Regions from separate parts of the Paenibacillus sp. AK121 genome, predicted to be linked through region 4. Evidence: a T-box and tRNA genes for the amino acid it is inferred to sense, from the RefSeq annotation. Region 4 holds a T-box; the other regions hold tRNA genes.
What was found. The T-box of region 4 lies ahead of argS (arginine--tRNA ligase). A T-box ahead of a tRNA ligase gene usually reads a tRNA of that ligase, here a tRNA-Arg.

Region 1: it has a tRNA-Arg gene. The T-box ahead of argS (arginine--tRNA ligase) is inferred to sense a tRNA for this amino acid. The anticodon was not compared.
Region 2: it has a tRNA-Arg gene. The T-box ahead of argS (arginine--tRNA ligase) is inferred to sense a tRNA for this amino acid. The anticodon was not compared.
Region 3: it has a tRNA-Arg gene. The T-box ahead of argS (arginine--tRNA ligase) is inferred to sense a tRNA for this amino acid. The anticodon was not compared.

What each region holds. Positions count from the first base shown of each region.
Region 1 is NZ_JAHPJM010000006.1:47,404-52,989, forward strand. Features, by position in the region: gene tig (trigger factor) at 1-1,218, opposite strand, end outside; gene KSP24_RS12670 (hypothetical protein) at 1,362-2,294, opposite strand; tRNA gene KSP24_RS12675 (tRNA-Arg) at 2,533-2,606, shown strand; gene KSP24_RS12680 (exodeoxyribonuclease III) at 2,821-3,585, shown strand; gene KSP24_RS12685 (GH1 family beta-glucosidase) at 3,698-5,044, opposite strand; gene KSP24_RS12690 (LacI family DNA-binding transcriptional regulator) at 5,409-5,586, shown strand, end outside.
Region 2 is NZ_JAHPJM010000011.1:24,881-30,466, forward strand. Features, by position in the region: gene KSP24_RS18500 (PdaC/SigV domain-containing protein) at 1-775, shown strand, start outside; gene clpP (ATP-dependent Clp endopeptidase proteolytic subunit ClpP) at 888-1,484, opposite strand; tRNA gene KSP24_RS18510 (tRNA-Arg) at 1,696-1,767, opposite strand; gene KSP24_RS18515 (sugar-binding transcriptional regulator) at 2,027-3,064, shown strand; gene gap (type I glyceraldehyde-3-phosphate dehydrogenase) at 3,157-4,167, shown strand; gene KSP24_RS18525 (phosphoglycerate kinase) at 4,291-5,472, shown strand; gene tpiA (triose-phosphate isomerase) at 5,532-5,586, shown strand, end outside.
Region 3 is NZ_JAHPJM010000006.1:100,913-106,498, forward strand. Features, by position in the region: gene KSP24_RS12880 (6-phospho-beta-glucosidase) at 90-1,433, shown strand; tRNA gene KSP24_RS12885 (tRNA-Arg) at 1,641-1,714, opposite strand; gene KSP24_RS12890 (magnetosome magnetite crystal formation protein family) at 1,889-2,182, shown strand; gene KSP24_RS12895 (hypothetical protein) at 2,492-2,851, opposite strand; gene asnB (asparagine synthase (glutamine-hydrolyzing)) at 3,015-4,859, shown strand; gene KSP24_RS12905 (XTP/dITP diphosphatase) at 5,028-5,586, opposite strand, start outside.
Region 4 is NZ_JAHPJM010000005.1:199,770-205,355, forward strand. Features, by position in the region: gene KSP24_RS11565 (nicotinate phosphoribosyltransferase) at 1-895, shown strand, start outside; gene KSP24_RS11570 (MogA/MoaB family molybdenum cofactor biosynthesis protein) at 961-1,476, opposite strand; gene KSP24_RS11575 (four-helix bundle copper-binding protein) at 1,740-2,069, shown strand; T-box leader at 2,147-2,405, shown strand; gene argS (arginine--tRNA ligase) at 2,465-4,189, shown strand; gene KSP24_RS11585 (S-layer homology domain-containing protein) at 4,466-5,434, shown strand; gene KSP24_RS11590 (ABC transporter ATP-binding protein) at 5,550-5,586, opposite strand, start outside.

The DNA of each region.
Region 1 (5,586 bases), on a different contig from region 4:
GAACGAGCCGTTACTTTCCAGAATGCTGCGGATCTCTTCTACAGAACGTTTGTAAGTGTCAGCCATGTTTTGCAGTTCTTCATTAATTTCCGCTTCGGAAACTTCGATGTTTTCTGCTTTAGCCACTTGCTCCAGCACGAGGTTGTTGCGTACGCGCTTCTCAGCATCTGCTTTCATTTGCTCTTCCAGGTCTTCTTTGCTTTGACCGGAGAAGCCGAGGAACATTTCAAGGTTCATGCCTTGGCTGCGCAGACGGTTGTCGAAATCGCGAACCATGTTTTGCACTTCACTCTTGACCATTGCTTCAGGAATGTCGATTGTTGCATTTTCAGCAACTTTCTCCACTACAGCGCCCTCACGAGCTGCTTTAGCTTCGTTTTCTTTGCGCTCCAGCAATTGCTTTTTCAAGTCTTCCTTGAATTCAGCAAGTGTGTCAAATTCACTTACATCTTTAGCAAATTCATCGTCCAATTCAGGAAGAACTTTGCGTTTCAGTTCATGAACTTTCACTTTGAATACAGCTTGTTTACCAGCGAGGTCAGCAGAATGGTAGTTCTCAGGGAACGTTACTTCAACGTCCTTGGAATCACCAGTGTGCAAACCAATCACTTGGTCTTCAAAGCCAGGGATGAAGGTATTGGAACCCAGTTCCAGAGAATACTTCTCAGCTTGTCCACCTTCGAATTGTACGCCGTCTACGGAACCGTCGAAGTCAATGATAGCTGTATCGCCGGATTGAGCAGCATCTTCATCAACAACAACCAATTCAGCATGACGTTGTTGCAGGCGCTCCAGCTCTTGAGCCAGTTCTTCGTCGCTTACTTCGTTTTTGCTTACAGGCACTTCTACGCCTTTGTAATCGCCCAAAGTTACTTCAGGTTTAACCGTAACTTTTGCTTTGAATTTGAAAGATTCACCTTTAGCAAATTGATCAATTTCAACATCAGGGCTATCTACTGGGAAGATGTCTGTTTGCTCTACAGCTTGGCTGTATGCTTCTGGCAACAGGAAGTCAATTGCATCCTGGTACAGACTTTCAATACCATAACGTTTTTCAAAGATAGGACGTGGTACTTTACCTTTACGGAATCCTGGTACACTTACTTGTTTAACCACTTTATTAAAAGCTTTGTCGAGTGCAGCGGCTACACGATCCGCGTCTACCTCAACTTCAAGAACCCCAAGGTTCTTCTCTATTTTCTCCCAAGTTGCTTTCATTTTATGCTTTCCCCTCCAACAAAATCTTCACTTAGTTTTCATTACAATCAACGCACACAAAATAACCACTATAGTATATCTAACATTACTGTCTTTTTCAAGGGCAGCCCTTGAATGCTTTAACAGGTAAACGTTTCCGGTCATTAAGGAGTGTTCATTCCCGCCGCGACGAATAATCGCATCGACCGATACGCTTGCTCAAAACGGAAGCGTAGTGCATCTGTAATGCCATATATAGCGCGGGTTTCTTCCTCATTATTGTTCCCGTTCAAACTTTCCGAAACGGTCTGATGGAGTGCTGCTGCCCAAATATCCGGCATCCCGTCCTCTTCCACCAACATTGATCTATAATCTTTCGTACCGTACACTGCCATCACAAACTGTGACCATAGCTCCTGTGCAAAATAGAATAGTGTAGGCTCATGCACTTCAGTCTGGTCAGCTACCCGTTCCAAAATACGCATAATCGCCTCTGGAAACTCATCGGGCTGTAACGGAACCGTTTCAATATCGATTTCCGTCTTTTCATCACCCCGTCTGATTTCTATCGTCCCTTCCATTCCACGGCGTCTCATTGTCTGTAGAACACGGAATTGGAGAAGAGGATGGATTTCCCGTTCAGTAATCCAGCGAAGCAAGGCATCGTCGATCTCCGGCAGTTCCAAGTAGGATAGCTGTTCCAAAGCTAGAATCGTCTGTTCGGATAACGGTTGATCCATAGCCATCTGCAAAAGCTTGTTACCGTAGCCTGCATCCTGTTCCTGCTTAAAGCGTGCATGACGGCGAGCCAACTCAACTTCACTGACTTCGTCTTCTTCCACATTGTCCGTTGCCGCCCCGCTGTCAGCGTACTGTGGAAATGCAGCTTCCAGCCATTGTAACAGAGCGTTCCATTCATCGTATTGTTTCTGCTCCTGTCCCTGACACTGCATCAAAAAACGCAGCATCGCCATCGCCTCTCCGTAACGTTCGTTCTCAAGCATCACCGTAAGTTGAATTTGATAGTAGTCCAGTGTCTTCGGAAACAATACGATATTATTTTCTTTTGTCGTCACCTTGGAGTCCTTTATTTTCAAGGCACCCCCTCTCCTCCGCAAGCTAAAGTATTTGTAGATTATATGAGAAACAGCAGCCGAAGTTCAACCACTCGTCTTCAACATATTCACCTGTATTCTAACATACCCTTTTATAAGGCAAAAAAAACGATGTGTATTCTGAATTTATGTGGTGTAGAGGCCAAATAAGCGATATATGCAAAATAAGACTTGTATCTTTTTCATCCATATGATATATTAATATTCGCTTGAATTTTATGTCCCAGTAGCTCAGCTGGATAGAGCAACGGCCTTCTAAGCCGTCGGTCGGGGGTTCGAATCCCTCCTGGGACGTATAGCCGAAGCTTCCTGTTTAGGAAGCTTTTTTTATTTTCCAGCGAAATAGGACCCACTGTGGATGTTAGAGCCTAGCATCGTATTACAACCTACTTTAATGTAGAAAAGGCTGTTTCCGCAGCGCTGTTTGAGCGTTTGTCTGGGACAGCCTTTTATCGAGGGTATACCATTACACCGCTTGACTGCGTGGAGTAGTAAGGAGTTTAATCAAATGAAATTAATATCTTGGAATGTAAATGGCTTAAGAGCCTGTGTAACCAAAGGATTTTATACTTATCTAAAAGAAACGAATGCTGATATTTTTTGCGTACAGGAAACGAAGCTTCAAGAAGGACAAATCCTCATGGAGAACATGGAGGAATACGTTCAATACTGGAATTACGCTGAGAAAAAAGGGTACTCCGGCACAGCTATTTTCACCAAAATCAAGCCGCTCTCTGTGCATTATGGACTTGAAGAAAATGAAGAGCCAGAGGGTCGAACTATTACACTAGAATTCGAAAAATTTTACCTCGTCAATGTGTACACACCAAATACGAAACGAGACTTATCGCGATTGCCATATAGACTGGAATGGGAAGACCGTTTTCGCAGCTATCTGCAACAACTAGACGCTCAGAAGCCTGTCATCATTTGCGGAGACTTGAACGTGGCTCATCAGGAGATCGACCTTAAAAATGCTAAAGCCAACTACGGTAATGCTGGCTTCACACCCGAGGAACGAGACCGCATGTCACAGCTGCTCAACGCCGGATTTATAGATACCTTCAGATATTTTTATCCTGATCGGACAGATGTTTATTCCTGGTGGTCCTACATGCCAAAGGTGAGGGAACGGAATATCGGCTGGCGGATTGATTACTTCCTCGTCTCAGAGAGGCTTCGTCCGCTATTAATGGATGCGAGTATTGATTGCCATATTACAGGCAGTGACCACTGCCCTGTTATATTGGATTTGCAAGATATTTCTGCATAGATCCCCTACCTGACGCAAGGATTTATAAAATTAAAAAGCCGTTATGCTCTGTTTTACAGCATGACGGCCTACATAAATTGAAGCTATCGCTAACTTGCACCTGGTTTTCTGTTTAAAACCCGTTCTTCTCCATCATTTGCTTGAACCACAGCGCACTTTGTTTGGGGGTCCGTTCCTGCGTCTCATAATTGATATGTACAATACCAAAACGCTTGCTATATCCCCAGGCCCATTCAAAGTTATCAAAGAAAGACCAGACAAAATAGCCCTTGAGCTGACCTCCCTCCCGGATAAAGCGATGACACGCCTTTAAATGCTCTTCAATATAGCGCTGACGCCCGGTATCTTCAATCTGTCCATTCACCAGTTCATCCTTCATCGCTGCTCCATTTTCCGTAATCAGAATGGGTAAGCCCTTGCTAAAATCCTTCTCAATCCGCGTCAGCAGCTTATAAAAGGATTCAGGGTGAATCTCCCATCCCATGTCTGTTACTGGCTCCTCCATGTGAACCTGCTCTACTTGCAGCAATGAGGCGTCGTTAGTTGCTCGAATGATACTGCGGGTATAATAGTTAATGCCTACAAAATCTCCCGGCTGCTGAATCAGCTCCAGATCACCAGGCTGTACAAAATCCAATCCATTCAGATACGTTCCGTACCATTCCACCATATCTTCAGGATACTTTCCGTTAAACAATGGCTCAGCAAACCAACGATTAATAAAGCCATCCCTTCTGGCGGCAGCAGCAATGTCCTCGGGTCGCTCGGAAGCGGCATCCACATGTTCCATGTTTAGCGTAATGCCAATTTTACCTGTTAATCCTTTTTCCTTGTGCAAATTGATCGCAATCCCATGACACATCAAAATATGATGGGCGGCAGTAAAGGCTTCTTTCCAGTTCTCATGCCCAGGGGCATGCTCCCCTGTACCATATCCCAAAATAGAAGCGCAATAAGGCTCGTTTATCGTATTCCACCAGTTAATTCGCTGGCCAAATCGGTCCATGATTACAGAGGCATACGTTTTAAAATGTTGGATAATCTCTCGCTGCGTCCATCCACCTTCGTCCTCAATCCACTGCGGTAAATCCCAGTGATACAGAGTCAGCATTGGAATTAGCCCGGCCGACTCAAGCTCATCCAGCAGATGCTCATAGAAGAGCAGCCCTTGTTCGTTGACCACGCCGGGCGCGGGCATAATGCGCGGCCAAGCCACAGAAAAACGATAATGTAAAAAACCAAGCTGTTTCATTAATTGCACGTCTTCTTTAAAGCGGTGAAAATGGTCACAAGCCACATCTCCACAATCCCCTTCGATCACCTTCCCGGGAATTTGACAGAAAGTATCCCAAATGGAGGGCGTTCTACCGCCCTCTTTTGTGCCACCTTCAATTTGATAGGAAGAGGTTGAAGTTCCCCACATAAACGTATCAGGAAATACAAAGATATTCTCACTCATACTCGGTACCTTCCTTTCAGAAATAAAGACTTCACAGCTCCGGCCATTACACCGCCGACAATAAAGCGCTGGAGGAAAATATGCAAAATAACCAGCGGTAAATGCATTCATTTTTACGAAAGCGGTTTAGTTAATTACAGCTACTATTATGTATCGAATAACCTGTATTTGTAAATAGAGAATTATGAAATATCAAAAAAATATAATCACCGTTAAATTATCGTTGTTACTCCTTAAAATATTAGGATAAATCCTTTATTAACTCTGTTGACTCCCATCTATGAGGTAGCATAGAATACGAGTAATCATTGAATTTGAAATACAAAGTCAATTTAACTAAATCAGTTTAGTTGCGGAGGATTCCATGAATATAAAAACAATAGCTAGTATGGCAGGCGTTTCAGTAGCGACGGTTTCGAAAATCATAAACAATTACACAGATATCAGTGAGGAAACCCGGCAGCGAGTACTTAAAATTATGGAGGAAACAGGCTATAGACCTTCCTCCTCGGCTAAAACACTTGCTACCAAAAAATCCAATC
Region 2 (5,586 bases), on a different contig from region 4:
GAACGGAATCAACACGCGCAGCATGGATGCCAAAATGATCGCCGGGAAGCTGTACATTCCTATGAGTCTGCTGAAAGACTATCTGGGTATCGATGCTCAGTGGAATGCAGTTCAGAAAACCGTAACATTAAGTAAAAGCCAGCTAAATCCAATCACAATTGCGTCTCAGACGCTTCCAGCTTCGAGTAATGCAAAGGTGTCTTATAAGATTAAGTATCCACAAATCAGCGGCAGCCAGCTGAATCCTGAGGCTCAACAGGCCATTAATAATGTGCTAAAAAAGCATGCAGAGACAGTATTGGCAGCAGGCAAAAAGATGGTGGCAGACGGAGAGGTTACAGCAGAAAGACCGTATGATTTCGAGAATGATTTTGCAATTGCCTATAACAAGGACGGTATTCTAAGTGTGATTATGCAGGACTACTCGTATACAGGTGGCGCACATGGTATGACGGCGCGTAAAGGATACACGTTCTCGCTCGCTGATGGCAAGCTGCTGCAATTGTCTGACGTATTGAAGGCAAATCCGAACTATAAAAAGTTTTTGAATGCTGATTTGAAGAAAAAAATTGATGCGCTCCAGGCTGGCGAAGGTTTTGAAAAATTTAAAGAGTTGGCCGCAGATCAGAATTTTTATGTGACCAATAGTGGACTAACCATCGTGTTTGATTTGTATGATTATGCTCCATACGCGTATGGAATTCCGGAGTTTACTTACTCGTTCGCTCAACTGCTGCCTCAGGGCGGGAAGCCTTTTGCGGGACAAAATCAATAATTTGGTTTAGCTATATATAAAAAATTATAGTAAATAAAAAGGCTGCCTACTGGATACAAAAATCCGAGGCAGCCTTTCTATTTAACAGCTATTCAAAAGTAAACCACTTTTCTTATACACCTTCTGGAGAGGAGCTAGTTAACACTTTATCAATAATACCGTATTCTTTGGCATCATCAGCGGACATGAAATAGTCACGGTCTGTGTCTTTTTCGATGCGTTCCAGTGGTTGACCTGTGCGATCTGCGAGAATGCGGTTCAATTTGTCACGCATTTTCAGAATGCGACGGGCGCGAATTTCGATATCCGTTGCCTGTCCTTGTGCACCGCCCAGTGGTTGGTGAATCATAATTTCACTGTTTGGCAAGGCAAAACGTTTGCCTTTGGCACCTGCATTCAGCAAGAAAGCACCCATGGAAGCAGCCATACCTACACAAATGGTAGATACGTCAGGTTTAATGTATTGCATCGTATCGAAAATGGCCATACCAGCTGTGATGGAACCGCCAGGACTGTTAATATACAAGTGAATGTCTTTTTCAGGATCTTCAGCAGCCAAAAACAGCATTTGTGCAATAATTGAGTTGGCTACAACGTCATTGACGTCCGAGCCCAACAAAATAATGCGATCCTTCAACAGTCTGGAATAAATGTCATAGGCGCGTTCGCCGCGGTTACTTTGTTCTACTACCATAGGAACATAGCTCACGTCAAAAAACCTCCCTTAAATATCGTTAGTGGATTTGGTGGATATGCCGATTACACATCCCTATTTATAAACTGTTACCGTATTAACCACATGATAAACAATTTCAAACAAAAAGTCAAAGAAAGTCAAACTATTAATTAAAAAAAGAGCGCTCAGCGCTCTTTTTGGTTAAAAACATTATATGGAACATTTAGCCAATCATATAAAACGACGCGCCCGCGAGGAATCGAACCTCGATCTCAGGCTCCGGAGGCCTACGTCATATCCGTTGGACCACGGGCGCACAGATGAACATTACAAGCAACTAACTAATTAATTGGAAACAAAGATGATTATATGATATACGGCATTGAATTGCAAGCTTTTATTACGTGCGCATATTCACATAAAAAGTTGAGAAATATAGGTTCAGATAGACTTGCATGTGAAGCAAATATTGGGTAAGATATACGTGGGACTTAAAAAGTTATCCCGGGACATTTTAAGACCAGTTAGAGATATAGCATAGAGACAGAACTTAGAAGTGTGCGGGAGTGGAAAGCATGCGAAAGATATTAGAAATACAGAAGCAGCTTCTGCCCGACCTCATGGATGTTTTGAAAAAAAGGTACACGATCCTGCATCAGATTATGTTGTCCGAAGTTATTGGACGCAGAACACTGGCAGCTTCACTGGATATGACCGAGCGCGTACTGCGCGCTGAGACTGATCTCCTTAAAGCGCAAGGGCTAATTGAGATTGAGAGTGTGGGCATGAAGGTGAGCAAAGCAGGACTGGATCTGCTGGAACAGCTGGAGCCGATTGCGAACAACTTGTTCGGCCTGTCCCAATTGGAGGATCAGATTCGTCAAGCCTACGGTTTGAGGAAGGTGGTTGTCGTTCCAGGGGATTCGGATGCTTCACCGTTAGCGAAGCAGGAACTGGGCCGTGCTGGCGCAAAGGCGCTGCTGAGTGTTATGGATGACGAGGACGTGGTCGCTGTAACAGGTGGCACGACGATTGCAGATGTGGCGGAACAACTGACATTACCTGCTAACGGCCCGCTTAAAGGCGGATGGTTTGTACCGGCACGCGGGGGTTTGGGAGAGAGCATGGAAATGCAGGCAAATACAATTGCCTCCACGATGGCTCGCAAGGTCGGCGCTCAATACCGTCTGCTCCATGTACCGGATTTGCTCAGCAATCATGCTTACAACTCCTTGCTTGAGGATACGAATATTCAGGATATATTGAGCCTGATTCGAGAAAGTCGTATTATCATTCACGGAATAGGCAACGCCATAGCAATGGCCCACAGACGCAAGCTTGACCCTGAAACCTTTGCCCAGATCAGCAATGAGGGCGCGGTTGCCGAATCGTTTGGCTATTATTTTAACGAAGACGGCGTCGTTGTTCACAGAATGCTGACGCTTGGACTCCGTTTGGAGGACATCAGGCGTACGGAGACGGTGTTAGGTGTGGCTGGAGGCAAGAGCAAGGCGGCTGCTATTCATGCGGTATTGCGTTTCGGACAGGAAGACATTCTTGTCACCGACGAAGGCGCTGCTGCCGAGATTGTAAGCCGTTATTTAAGAGATTGATAAGGTTTTTTAATTGTGTTGTCTTGACGGGCTTTCGGGTCTGTCTTGAATATATAAAACTAAACTAAACGAACTTTGGGAGGAACTCACTCATGACAGTTAAAGTTGGTATTAACGGTTTCGGACGTATTGGACGCCTTGCTTTCCGCCGTATTCAAGACGTAGAAGGTATTGAAGTAGTAGCAATTAACGACTTGACAGATTCCAAAATGCTGGCACATCTGTTGAAATATGATACAACACAAGGTACTTTCCAAGGGGAAGTAGAAGTACATGACGGTTTCTTCAAAGTAAACGGTAAAGAAGTTAAAGTTTTGGCTAACCGTAACCCTGAAGAATTGCCTTGGGGAGACCTGGGTGTAGACATCGTTCTGGAATGCACAGGTTTCTTCACAACTAAAGAAGCTGCTGAGAAACATTTGAAAGGCGGCGCTAAAAAGGTTGTTATCTCCGCTCCAGCTACTGGCGACATGAAAACTGTCGTTTACAACGTAAACCATGAAATTCTGGACGGATCTGAAACTGTAATTTCCGGTGCTTCTTGCACAACTAACTGCCTGGCTCCTATGGCTAAAACATTGCAAGACAAATTTGGTATCGTTGAAGGCTTGATGACTACAATTCACGCTTACACTGGCGACCAAAACACTTTGGATGCTCCACATGCTAAAGGTGACTTCCGTCGTGCTCGCGCAGCAGCTGAAAACATCATCCCTAACACTACTGGTGCTGCTAAAGCAATCGGTCTGGTTATCCCTGAGCTGAAAGGTAAATTGGATGGCGCAGCTCAACGTGTTCCAGTACCAACAGGTTCCCTGACTGAGCTGGTAACAGTTCTGGAGAAAAACGTAACTGCTGAAGAAATCAACGCAGCGATGAAAGAAGCTTCCGATCCTGAAACTTACGGATACACTGAAGATCAAATCGTTTCTTCTGACATCAAAGGTCTGACTTTCGGATCCCTGTTTGACGCTACTCAAACTAAAGTTCTGACTGTTGGCGACAAACAACTGGTTAAAACTGTAGCTTGGTACGACAACGAAATGTCCTACACTGCACAATTGATCCGTACGTTGGAATACTTCGCTAAATTGGCTAAATAAGAATTTCCTTATCGAGCAACATCATAGAGCGGAAACAGGTGTTATTGTTTCCGCTCTTTATATATCAAAATGTGCCTTAAATTCCTGTTTCGTAAAATTATAAGGGTGCGGAGGAATATGGAGATGAACAAAAAGAGCGTACGTGATATAGAACTGAATGGAAAACGGGTGTTTGTTCGTGTAGATTTTAACGTTCCGGTTGAGGATGGTAAAATTACAGATGACAAGCGTATTCGCGAAACCTTGCCAACCATTAACTACCTGATTGAAAAAGGTGCAAAAGTTATTTTGGCGAGTCACTTTGGACGTCCAAAGGGTCAAGTCGTTGAATCCATGCGTCTGACTGCTGCTGGTGTACGTTTGTCCGAACTGCTGAAAAAGCCAGTTGTTAAAGTGGACGAAGCAGTTGGTGAAGCTGTTAAAGCGAAAGTGGCTGAACTGCAAAACGGCGATGTGCTATTGCTTGAAAATGTACGCTTCTACCCAGGAGAAGAGAAAAATGATCCTGAACTGGCTAAGCAATTTGCTGAACTGGCTGACATTTTCGTGAATGATGCTTTTGGTGCAGCACACCGTGCTCATGCTTCTACAGAAGGTATCGCGCATTTCCTTCCGGCTGTTTCCGGCTTGCTGATGGAAAAAGAGTTGTCTGTTATTGGTAAAGCCTTGTCGAATCCAGATCGTCCTTTTACAGCCATTATTGGCGGTTCCAAAGTAAAAGACAAAATCGACGTAATCGACAACCTGCTGAACATTGCAGATAACGTAATTATTGGCGGCGGTTTGACTTATACATTCTTCAAAGCTCAAGGTCATGAAGTGGGTCAATCTTTGCTGGATGAATCCAAACTGGACGTAGCTCTTGGATTTATTGAAAAAGCGAAGAAGCTTGGCAAAAACTTCTACCTTCCTGTGGATATCGTTATTTCTGACGATTTCAGCGCTACAGCGAACACGAACATTGTGGACATCGACGGCATTCCTGCAGATTGGGAAGGCGTGGATATCGGACCGAAAACTCGTAAAATCTATGCAGATGTTATCAAAAACTCCAAATTGGTTGTTTGGAATGGACCAATGGGTGTATTTGAAATCGAGCCTTTCGCTGGCGGTACTCGTGAAGTAGCGGAAGCTTGTGCTACAACAGAAGCATACACCATCATTGGTGGCGGTGATTCTGCGGCTGCGGCTGAAAAATTCCACTTGGCTGACAAAATGGATCACATCTCCACTGGCGGCGGCGCATCCCTGGAATTCATGGAAGGCAAAGCACTTCCGGGTGTCGTTGCACTTAACGATAAATAATCAAACGCATTACGCGTAATAAAGGCTTTAGGGCACCTAATAGTTAGGAGTTGAAACCATTGAGAACACCGATTATCGCGGGTAACTGGAAGATGTTCAAAACCGTACCAGAAG
Region 3 (5,586 bases), on a different contig from region 4:
AGCGCTTGACCTGTAATGCATTACAGGGATTACAGTGAATTTGAGCTTAAGAAAGCGGTTTTAAAAAACATACTCAGGAGGCACTAACCATGAAAAAAGGCATAAAGATCGCAACCATTGGCGGAGGCTCCAGCTATACACCAGAATTAGTAGAAGGCTTTATCAAACGCTATGCAGAGCTTCCCATTCGGGAATTATGGCTGGTAGATATTGAGGCAGGACGCGAAAAGCTGGAGATCGTGGGGGCCATGGCCCAACGGATGGTGAAGGCCGCAGGCATTGATTGTGAAGTACATTTGACACTGGATCGTCGGGAAGCCTTGAAGGGTGCCGATTTTGTCACAACACAATTTCGGGTAGGCTTGCTGGAAGCCCGGATTAAGGACGAAAGTATTCCGTTAAAACACGGCATGATCGGTCAAGAAACTAATGGGGCTGGCGGGATGTTCAAAGCTTTTCGTACCATCCCCGTTATCCTCAGTATCGTTGAAGATATGAAAGAACTGTGTCCGAATGCATGGTTGATTAACTTCACCAACCCTGCGGGTATGGTCACCGAAGCGGTACTTCGTTATGGTAAGTGGGATAAAGTCATCGGATTATGTAATGTTCCAATCGGCGCGATCAAGAGTGCATCGGCTGTACTGGACAAATCGGAAGAAGAGCTGTTCTTTAAATTTGCAGGAATTAACCACCTTCATTGGCACAAAGTTTATGACAAAACCGGAGAAGAATTAACAGAGCAAGTCATCGAAGGATTGTACGCACCTGGTGCAAAACCGGAGAAGGTTGTTGAAAATATTAAGAACATGCGCTTCCTGTATGATCAGGTTCGTCAATTGAAAATGCTGCCTTGTCCTTACCATCGGTATTACTACATGACCGACAACATGCTCAAGGAAGAATTAGAGGAGGCCAAAAACGAAGGAACTCGGGGCCAAGTCGTCAAACGTCTGGAAGAAAGTTTGTTTGAATTGTACAAAGACCCGAATCTGGATTACAAACCAGAGGAATTATCCAAACGCGGCGGTGCACATTACAGCGATGCTGCCTGTGAAATCATTAATTCCATTTATAACAACAAAGGCACTTTGATGGTGGTTAGTACACGTAACAATGGTGCGATTGATGATGTCCCTTATGATAGCGCCATCGAAGTAACCAGTGTCATTCGCGCGCATGGTGCAGAGCCTGTAAACTTTGGCAAATTCCCACCAGCACAGCGGGGACTGCTGCAAGTCATGAAGGCGATGGAAGAGCTGACCATTGAAGCGGCGGTCACTGGTGACTATGCGACAGCACTGCAAGCCTTCACCCTGAATCCGCTCGTTCCAAGCGGGGATATCGCCCAAACCGTACTGGATGAATTGCTGGAAGCACACAAAGAACATTTGCCGCAATTCTTTGCTCATAAGGAGAAGGCGACAGTATAAAAACAGAATCAATCATACTGCCGGGATACAAAAAAGCTTCCTACATGTAGGAAGCTTTTGCTATACGTCCCAGGAGGGATACTCTCCCTACGGTCGAGACTGCGAAGTTTATGCTAACGATGCTTAGCTCCGACGTCCCCCCAAGGGGTTCTCATCCCACTGGAACACAAAAAATCTTCCTAATATTGAATTAGGAAGATTTTGCTACGTCCCAGGAGGGATTCGAACCCCCGACCGACGGCTTAGAAGGCCGTTGCTCTATCCAGCTGAGCTACTGGGACAAGATGACAATCAATAAAACCTTATGTATTCAGTGCATTAATTATTATATCACATTTTGACCAACTGTCAAAAGCATTTTTTCATTATACAGGAAAGCAGGCTGCAAAAGGAATCATTTGGACGCTAACGGGGTATTATGTACAAAGAACGATGCCAAAAAGGAGGGGTGATCCGTGAGAGGCCTTTTGTCTTCACTTTGTTATTTCAGCATTTTTTTCGCACCTTTTCTGGTGCCGGTCATTGTGTGGATCGCAGTCCGGGATGAATATGTTCAGGGACACGCGAAAAAAGCCATTTTATCGCACATTTTCCCCATTATTGCGGCGATTCCGCTAGTGTATTTTATTATCACTGCCAATCATGCAGGTTCAGTTATCGGGTTTGTACTGCTATTTGTAGTGGTCTATCTCGGCGTTTTTGTTTATAACATCTACAAAGGGATCATGACGCTGCGTGAAGCGGCCTAATTCTAAAAGAAGCCTCCCATATTCGCAAATCTGACGAATACGGAGGCTTCTTTGGGATCAACTTTGATGAGTTGCTTTAGTTCACTGGTAGCTTATTTATTCCCAAAGCGTTTAGGACTTCTGCGTACTTCATGTCTTACGTTTTTCTCCAGCACTTCTTCCGCGAACTCATTGTTATGAATATAACTGCTGCCTTTGTTTTTCTTATACTTCGCTTTGCCGTCTATGATTTCCCCCTCCTTTCACGCTGATCCGGTGATGGCGCCGGTGCCCAAATCAACAAAAGCCGAGGTATAGTACACCATATTCTCATGTCCCGAACTCCTTGGCAAACTCTGTACTAAGCTGCCCATAGGAAAGCAATTCCCTTTTGAATTTTTCCCGTTCCTCACCAGCGGTAATGTGCGTAGAGTCAGTAAAAGCCTTGTCGGTCACTTCCTCAAATGCCGAATGCAGATTATTGTCGTACCAATCCAGCTCCAGATCGGCATCATTGCGGATGATCCTTACCATGTCATAGTCAGGCTGACCATCCTTCTGATTCGTGGCTGTGATATAAACCAGCAGCTCCGGGTCATCTGCGGCACCGGGACGCACTTCTACCTCAGCGCAGCGCACTCCGTCAAGTTCAGTGAAGCGGCGTATTTTGGCATCCTTGATGTAGTACATTGTCTCCCTCCTTCCTCACGAGTAAACGGGTTGCCCCATCTGTAGTTTTCGGAACGGACAGACATTTTATGCTTCTTTTCGGCATATATACTGATGAACTGGGGATTTAGTTTTTGATTCATTCCAACACTGGATGAACACGACAAAGAGAGGATGAATAGACATGTGCGGAATTACAGGTTTCATACAGTGGAACGGAGACTTGATGCATCAATCTGAGTTACTGCTAAATATGACGCAAACGCTCTCCGATCGCGGACCGGATGCTGCGGGTACCTGGATATCCAACCCGTGTGCCTTCGGACACCGAAGACTAAGCGTAATGGACCCGGAAAACGGCGCTCAGCCCATGATCCGGCAGCTTGAGGATATCACTTATACGATTGTATATAACGGGGAAATATATAACGCGCCTGAGCTGAAAAAAGAGCTGCAACAGCGCGGGCATTTTTTCCGTACACAATGTGACACAGAGGTACTGCTCGAATCCTATATCGAATGGGGCCCGGATTGTGTAGATCGGTTGAACGGCATCTTTGCGTTTGCGGTCTGGGATAGTGAGCGGGAGCAGGTATTTCTGGCACGAGATCGACTGGGAGTGAAGCCGCTATTTTATAGCCAAACCGAAGATGTATTCGTATTTGGCTCCGAACCCAAAGCACTGCTCCAGCATCCAGCCGTTGAGGCCGCCGTAGACGCCGAGGGACTGGCAGAAATTTTTATCATTGGGCCTGCACGCACTCCCGGACACGGCGTCTATTCATCGATGAAGGAATTGCGTCCCGGACATACCCTAACCTACAGCCGTGACGGCGTACGCATTCAAGCCTACTGGAAGCTCGAAAGCATTGCGCATGAGGATAACACCGAAGAAACGGCACTCAAGGTACGAGAGCTGTTGATGGATACTGTGGAGCGGCAGCTTATTTCGGATGTACCGGTATGTACCTTATTGTCTGGTGGGCTGGATTCAAGCGCTCTGTCCGCATTAGCTGTCGATTATTACAAACGTACCGGGCAAGGACAAGTTCATACGTATTCGGTCGATTATGTGGACAACGACAAGCATTTTAAAGCCCATGCGTTTCAGCCCGGAGCTGATGCCCCCTGGATACAGCGAATGGTCGATGAATTAGGGACAAATCATCACTGGATTGAATTCGATACACCAGAAGTTGTAGCAGCTCTGAACAACTCCACGCTAACGCGGGATTTACCCGGAATGGCGGACGTGGATTCGTCACTGTATCTCTTTTGCCGGGAGATTAAAAAGGGCGCTACGGTTGCTATTTCTGGTGAAGCAGCAGATGAAGTGTTTGGCGGATATCCATGGTTCCATCGGGAGGATATGCTGAACTCAGGCACATTTCCGTGGGCAGTTGCTCCCGATATGAGAGCGAGTCTGCTATCCCCAGAAGTGCGGGACTGGATCAAACCGCTGGAGTATTTGAACGACCGCTACTCAGAAGCAGTCGGAGAAGTACCAAAGCTACCGGGTGAAACAGGAAAAGCTGCGCAAATGCGCGTCATGTCTTATTTGAACATCACCCGCTTTATGCCTACCCTACTGGATCGCAAGGATCGGATGAGTATGGGGGTGGGACTCGAAGTACGGGTGCCGTATTGCGATCATCGGCTGGTGCAATATGTATGGAACATTCCGTGGAGCATCAAAATGACAGGCGGACGTGAAAAAGGTATTTTACGCAAGGCGCTGGAGGGTGTATTGCCGGATGATGTGCTGTATCGCAAAAAAAGCCCGTATCCCAAAACGCATAATCCCTCCTATCTTGCCGCTGTGAAAAAGCAGGCGCTGCAACTGCTGGACGATTCCTCTTCCCCACTGCTCAAGCTGATCGATGCGCAAAAGGTACGGGATATTGCCGCCTCACCGGAGGCATCCACCAATCTACCTTGGTTTGGCCAGCTGATGTCGGGTCCGCAGTTATTTGCTTACTTGACGCAAGTGGATAATTGGCTGCGCACCTACAAGGTGGCAATTCGATAAAATGTGCTAACTGCTTAAGTCGTAAAGTACGAGGTGGCAACCGCCCATCTTTCTTGATGCATACGATACGTGGAACAGAAAGTACCAAAAAAGGCTATCCGCAGCCTATGACTGACGGATAGCCTTTTTTTCGTATATGACAGGTATATTATTCGCCCTGCTACCAAACTATGCCTGCGGATTCCCTAGCTTTGTTGCTAAATTACGCAGGGCTATGCCCCGATGACTGATAGCTTGCTTTTGTTCCAACGTCAGCTCTGCCATTGTCTTTTCAAACTCTGGCAAATAGAACAGCGGATCATACCCAAACCCACCGCTGCCCGCGGTTTCAGTCGTAATCCAGCCCTCCACGGAGCCCGTCGATTCCAACGTCTCCCCAGTCTGTGGATTATACAGAATCAAGGTACAGACAAATTGAGCCGGGCTTAGCAAAGGCTGTCCGGTATCATCACCAAGCTGCTTCGATTCCAGAACGTCGAGTAGCTTGATATTGTTTTCGTGATCGCTGGCACCTTCTCCAGCATAACGAGCCGAATATACGCCCGGCGCACCATCCAGCAAGTCCACGCACAGACCGGAATCATCGGCCAGCACAGGCAATCCGAGCACATCTCCCACCGCTTTGGCTTTTTTTAACGCATTTTCGGCAAAGGTTGTGCCATCCTCAATGACATCAGGAATGTCGGGATAATCGTACATACTTCTGACTTCCTTGCCAAACGGCGCA
Region 4 (5,586 bases):
ACACTTTGGGATTCCGACAAAAGGGACACATGCCCATTCATGGGTACAAACCTTTATGACGGAGCAAGAGGCGTTCGACGTGTATGCGAAGGTTTTACCAGATCAGGTTACGCTACTGGTAGATACCTTTGACACGCTGGAGAGCGGTGTTCCCCATGCGATTCGGACAGCAAAGATGCTGGAGAGTCAAGGAAAGCGTATGAATGCCATCCGTTTGGATAGCGGTGATTTGGCTTATCTATCTATTCAGGCACGGGAAATGCTGGATGCTGAAGGTTTGGATTACGTACAAATTGTAGCTTCCAACGATTTGGATGAAAATACGATTTTCAATCTAAAAGCCCAAGGGGCACGTATTGATGTGTGGGGTGTAGGAACACAGCTGATCACAGCTTCAGATCAACCTTCACTGGGTGGAGTGTACAAGCTGGTTGAGCGGGAAGTAGACGGTGAAATGCTGCCGACGATTAAAATCTCGGGTAACCCGGAAAAAGTATCTACACCAGGCAAAAAGGATGTATACCGTATTGTGGATAAGAAGAAAGGGAGAGCTGTAGCTGATTACATTTCTTTCCCGGATGAAGAACGTCCGCGTAATGGTAAGCGCCTGAAGCTGTTTAACCCTTTGCATCCATATATGAAGAAGTATGTAGAAAATTACGAAGCTGTACCGATGCTTGAACCTATTTTTGTAAATGGGCAGAAGGTATACGAGCTTCCTGAACTGGATGAAATTCGTGCCTATCATGCATCACAGTTGAAACTGTTTTGGCCAGAATATTTGCGGAAGCTGAACCCTGAAATTTATCGCGTAAATCTTAGTGAGAAGGTATGGGAGCTGAAGCAAAAGCTGATTGACAGCTACATGCAGCCCGAAGTTGAAGAAAAGGAATAATGTGAAGAGGCACCTCATCTATGTATGGGGTGCCTTTTTTGTATCTACAATGTGTAAATAGGAGCTTATTTATAAATTTCTCTCATTACATGACGCAGCTCAGGGACAATAATGCGTTCCATTGCCAAACGAACGGCTCCGCGGGAGCCAGGCATAGAAAACACAGCTGTCTGGCCCACAGTGCCCGCTACAGCCCGGCTTAATATAGCTGCTGATCCAATGTCCTCAGCAAAGCTTAAGTAACGGAAGATTTCTCCAAACCCAGGTAATTCCTTATCCAGTAGAGAGGAGACGGCTTCATATGTAGTATCACGCGGAGAGATGCCAGTACCACCTGTTAAAAGTATAGCCTCGATGTCCTCATGTGCCGCAGCTTCGGCTACCAACTGCCGGATTCCTTCATAGTCGTCCTTGACGATAACATATCGAACAACCTTGTACCCATTCGTTTCTAGTAGTTCCTTGAGCAGTCGTCCCCCAGTATCGGTTTCCATGGTACGTGTATCCGAGACGGTCACGACCATGCAGTTAACCTGTTGCGGAGATTCCTGTCGGTGCTCCTCTACAGATGTTATATTCATTACAATGTTCACTCCTTGATCAGTGGTTAAGCATACTCTTTTTTTACAATAGAGGAATGACAGACTGGATGCAAGTCAGAAACGAAGGCTAAAAAGTTATGTGATTAATATCCTTGCGCTTACACCTTGGAATATAGTACACTTCCTTACATAAGTCGGGATTTTCTGGGTTTATTTTGTTGAAAGCGCGAACATCAAATGATTAATTTCAAGGTTCAGCGGGTAATAGTACAGCAGGATCAACAACTGGGAGGTAATGTATTATGAATCATTCATACCAAAAATGCGTGGATGCTTGCCTGGAATGTATGAACGCTTGCAATGTATGCTATGTAGCAAGTTTGAAGGAATATGATCTAGCTATGCTGCGTGAATGTATTCGAGTGAGCAGGGAATGCGCAGAGATATGTGGGTTTGCTGCTCAAATGTTGCAGCGCGGAACGGATTTTGCCGAGGAAATCTGTGAGCTATGTGCCAAAGCCTGTGAGGTATGTGCTGCTGAATGCAGCAAGCATTCCCATAATCATTGCAAACATTGTGCAGAAGCCTGCCGTCATTGTGTTGAGGCCTGTCGCCAATTGGTGGCAGTGTAATTACATATACAGAACTAGTCCCTGAAGAGGGAATAAAAGGTTGCTTTCTACTAAATAGGTTTGTATAATGGTGGGAATTAACGTCAAGGAACGGGAGAGTAGCAACGGAACCGTATCATTACAGCGAGCCGGAAAAGGTGGAAGCCGGTATGAAATCCGATGTGAAGCGCACCCGGGAGACGGTTGATCCAACGATAAGAGCTTCTAGTAGATCAGCCCGGCAGACACCGTTATTTGTCAATGGAGTGAAATCGCGATTTTGTGTAAGCTAGCTTTAGCTATACAACCGATTTACGAAGAGTGGTACCGCGGGATATCGAAGTTCTCGTCTCTTGATTATATCAAGAGGCGAGGGCTTTTTTTGTTAGATCTTATAAAAAGAAGGAGAGAGGAACATGGTGTTGATGATTGCTACCCAAGCTATTGTAGCTCATACGGGCTTGGAGGAGAAAGAAGTTTTATCTTTATTCGAGGTGCCTCCGCAGCCTGAATGGGGAGATGTGGCGTTTCCCTGTTTTGTGCTGGCTAAAAAATTTCGAAAGTCTCCACAGCATATTGCAATGGAATTGGCAGAGTTAGTAAGCCGTGAAGCGGGTCTAACTGCTTCAGCATCGGGTGCCTATGTAAATATTATATTGGATCGATCTGCTCATATTCCATCGATGCTTGCTGAATTGAGCAAGGCTGAGTTTCTCAAGCCCAATATCGGATATGGACAGCGAGTAGTGATTGATATGTCCTCGCCTAATATTGCCAAACCATTTGGTATCGGTCATCTTCGCTCTACTGTTATTGGTGCCGCCTTGTATCGCATACTTGGTGAAACCGGATATGTGCCGATTAGTGTGAATCATCTAGGGGATTGGGGAACACAATTTGGCAAGCAAATTGCGGCCTATAAAAGATGGGGCAATGAGGAGCAGCTACAACATGATCCGATCGGGGAATCGTTGAAGCTATATGTCCGTTTTCATCAGGAGGCCGAGCATGATCCGTCTTTGGAGGATGAAGGCCGCGAGTGGTTCCGACGTTTGGAGCAAGGGGATACTGAAGCTCAACAACTGTGGGAGTTTTTTGTTGAAGTCAGTCTGGGAGAATTTGACCGTATGTACCAACGTCTTAACATTTCGTTTGACCATGTGTTGGGGGAAAGTTTTTACAATAATAAGATGCAGGCAGTTGTTGCCCAATTAAGAGCAAAAGGACTGCTGGAAGAAAGTGATGGAGCACTTGTGGTTCGTCTGGAAGACGAGCAACTGCCGCCGTGTCTTATTTTGAAAAAAGATGGGACTACCATTTATCCCACCCGTGATCTGGCAACAGCGATTTATCGTCATGAAGTGATGAAGGCTGATCGCCTGCTGTATGTCGTTGGCGGGGAACAGAAGTTACATTTCCAACAGGTATTTGCGGTGCTGAAGCATGCAGGGGAGATATGGGCCGAGCAATGTGAGCATGTACCGTTTGGTTTAATGCGGTTTGCAGGCAAAAAAATGTCCACAAGACGCGGCAAGGTGGTGAAACTGGAGGAAGTGCTGGATGAAGCTGTAGCGCGTGCTCAAGCCATCATTACGGAGAAAAATCCCAATTTGCCGGAACAACAGGCAATAGCTGAAGACGTTGGCATCGGAGCGATTATTTTTGGCGATTTAAAAAATAACCGTCTGAATGAAGTGGATTTTTCGTTAGAGGAGGCACTGACCTTTGAAGGTGAGACTGGCCCTTATGTGCAGTATACTCATGCGCGCATACGCAGTCTTTTGGAGAAAGCTCGCGCCCGCTCTGATGTTGAGTCTAATTCCAGTGACAACGTCCTTGCCCAAGACGGGCATTCTCCTGATTTGAATATCGTTTCGGATGAAATGCTGGGTGACGCAGGCTGGGCGCTGCTTAAGCAGTTGGATCGCTATCACGGGCAGCTAATACGTGCTGCTAGGCAACTGGAACCTTCGGTTATTGCGAGATTTGCATTAGATACAGCACAAGCGTTCAACCGTTTTTATACTAAGGAAAGGATTGTCGATGGTGGACAGTGGCGCATTCAGTTGGCGGAACAGACCGCGGATATGCTGGCAAGTACACTGCGACTTCTTGGACTGAAAGCCCCTAACCGGATGTAAGCTACCACAAGTGGGTATTTTTGTTAGGTACGCTGCTGCTTTTGCTAGCTAAATTACTGCGAGTCAGCTCTTTTTCTCTAAAAGGTGCTGCAAAAGGAAAACTGTCATAGACACTTTTGGATTTGCATGGAGATGGTGAGCAGAAAAGAGCAAGACGGGTTACACTATTCGCAGGGTATTCCATTGTTTTGCAACCAATTTGTGCATATTTGAAACATTTGATGGTTTTATTGCGTCCGTAAGTATAGAAGCAAAGTAAACATGGAGGTGTATCTCATGATTAAACATAAAAGCGTGGCAGCTGCGCTGCTTGTCGTCTGTTCATTGGCTGTGGCTACGTCGGCTTCTGCTTTTCGTGATATAAAGGGAGCTGAGCAGGAGAAGATCGTAAGTTCACTTCAGGACAAAGGAATTATTCAAGGGATAACCAAGGATAAATTTGCACCAGATCAAACACTCACGTATGCACAAGGAGTACACTTGGTTGTTCGTGCGATGGATCTTCAGGTTATGCCTGATTTCACAACGGGCTCCTTTGCAAACATTCCGGCTTCCGCATGGTATGCCGATTCCTACCGGATTGCAGTCCAGCACCAAATCCCTCTGTCACCGGATATTGATCCGAGCACCCGTATGACAAGGGAACAATTCGCGAATATTCTGTATAAAGCCGTGAGTGCAACGGGTGAATATCCTACGGTCCGTATGTTCATTAATGTAGCAGATGGCAAAAAATTGGACCAAGAGTCGAACGAAGCAGTGCAATTTCTCCTGTTGACCAAAATTGCAAAATTGGACGAGGAGAGCAACTTTAACCCGGATCGTAAAGTAACACGGATGGAGGCAGCAGAAATGGTCTACCATGCATCCGAGTTTGTACAAAGTCATAAACCGGTGCAAGCCACTCCGGAAAATCCAGCTGAGCCTGTAGATCCGGTCCAACAAACCAATATTAGTATGAACATAGAGAAGGCGAATGATCAGCAGAACAAAGTGACCATCACCCGTCTGCAGGCACCTAATCCAGGTTACGGCATTGAAGTGGATCACATCGACTACGTAGATGATACGAATGCAGTCATTTACTACAAGCTGACTAGTCCAAAACCGGGGGAAATGAATATTCAAGTCATTACGGATACCCACACCAGTACATTGGTAGACAGTAAGTATAAGGTTACGCTCAAAGCAGTCGATGGAACTGTGCTTCCGCCCACGGGAACAGGCACGTCTGTAGCTAAATAAAACTTTAAGCCATATGTCAATATATAAAATAAAGCCAGCGAGTTCCCCCATAAGAATGGAGACCGCTGGCTTTTTAATGCTAAATGTTAATTGTAAGCCCAAGCTCTAGTATTATTTAAGCTTTAAATGCGATTTTGCCTGTAAGTAAGTCA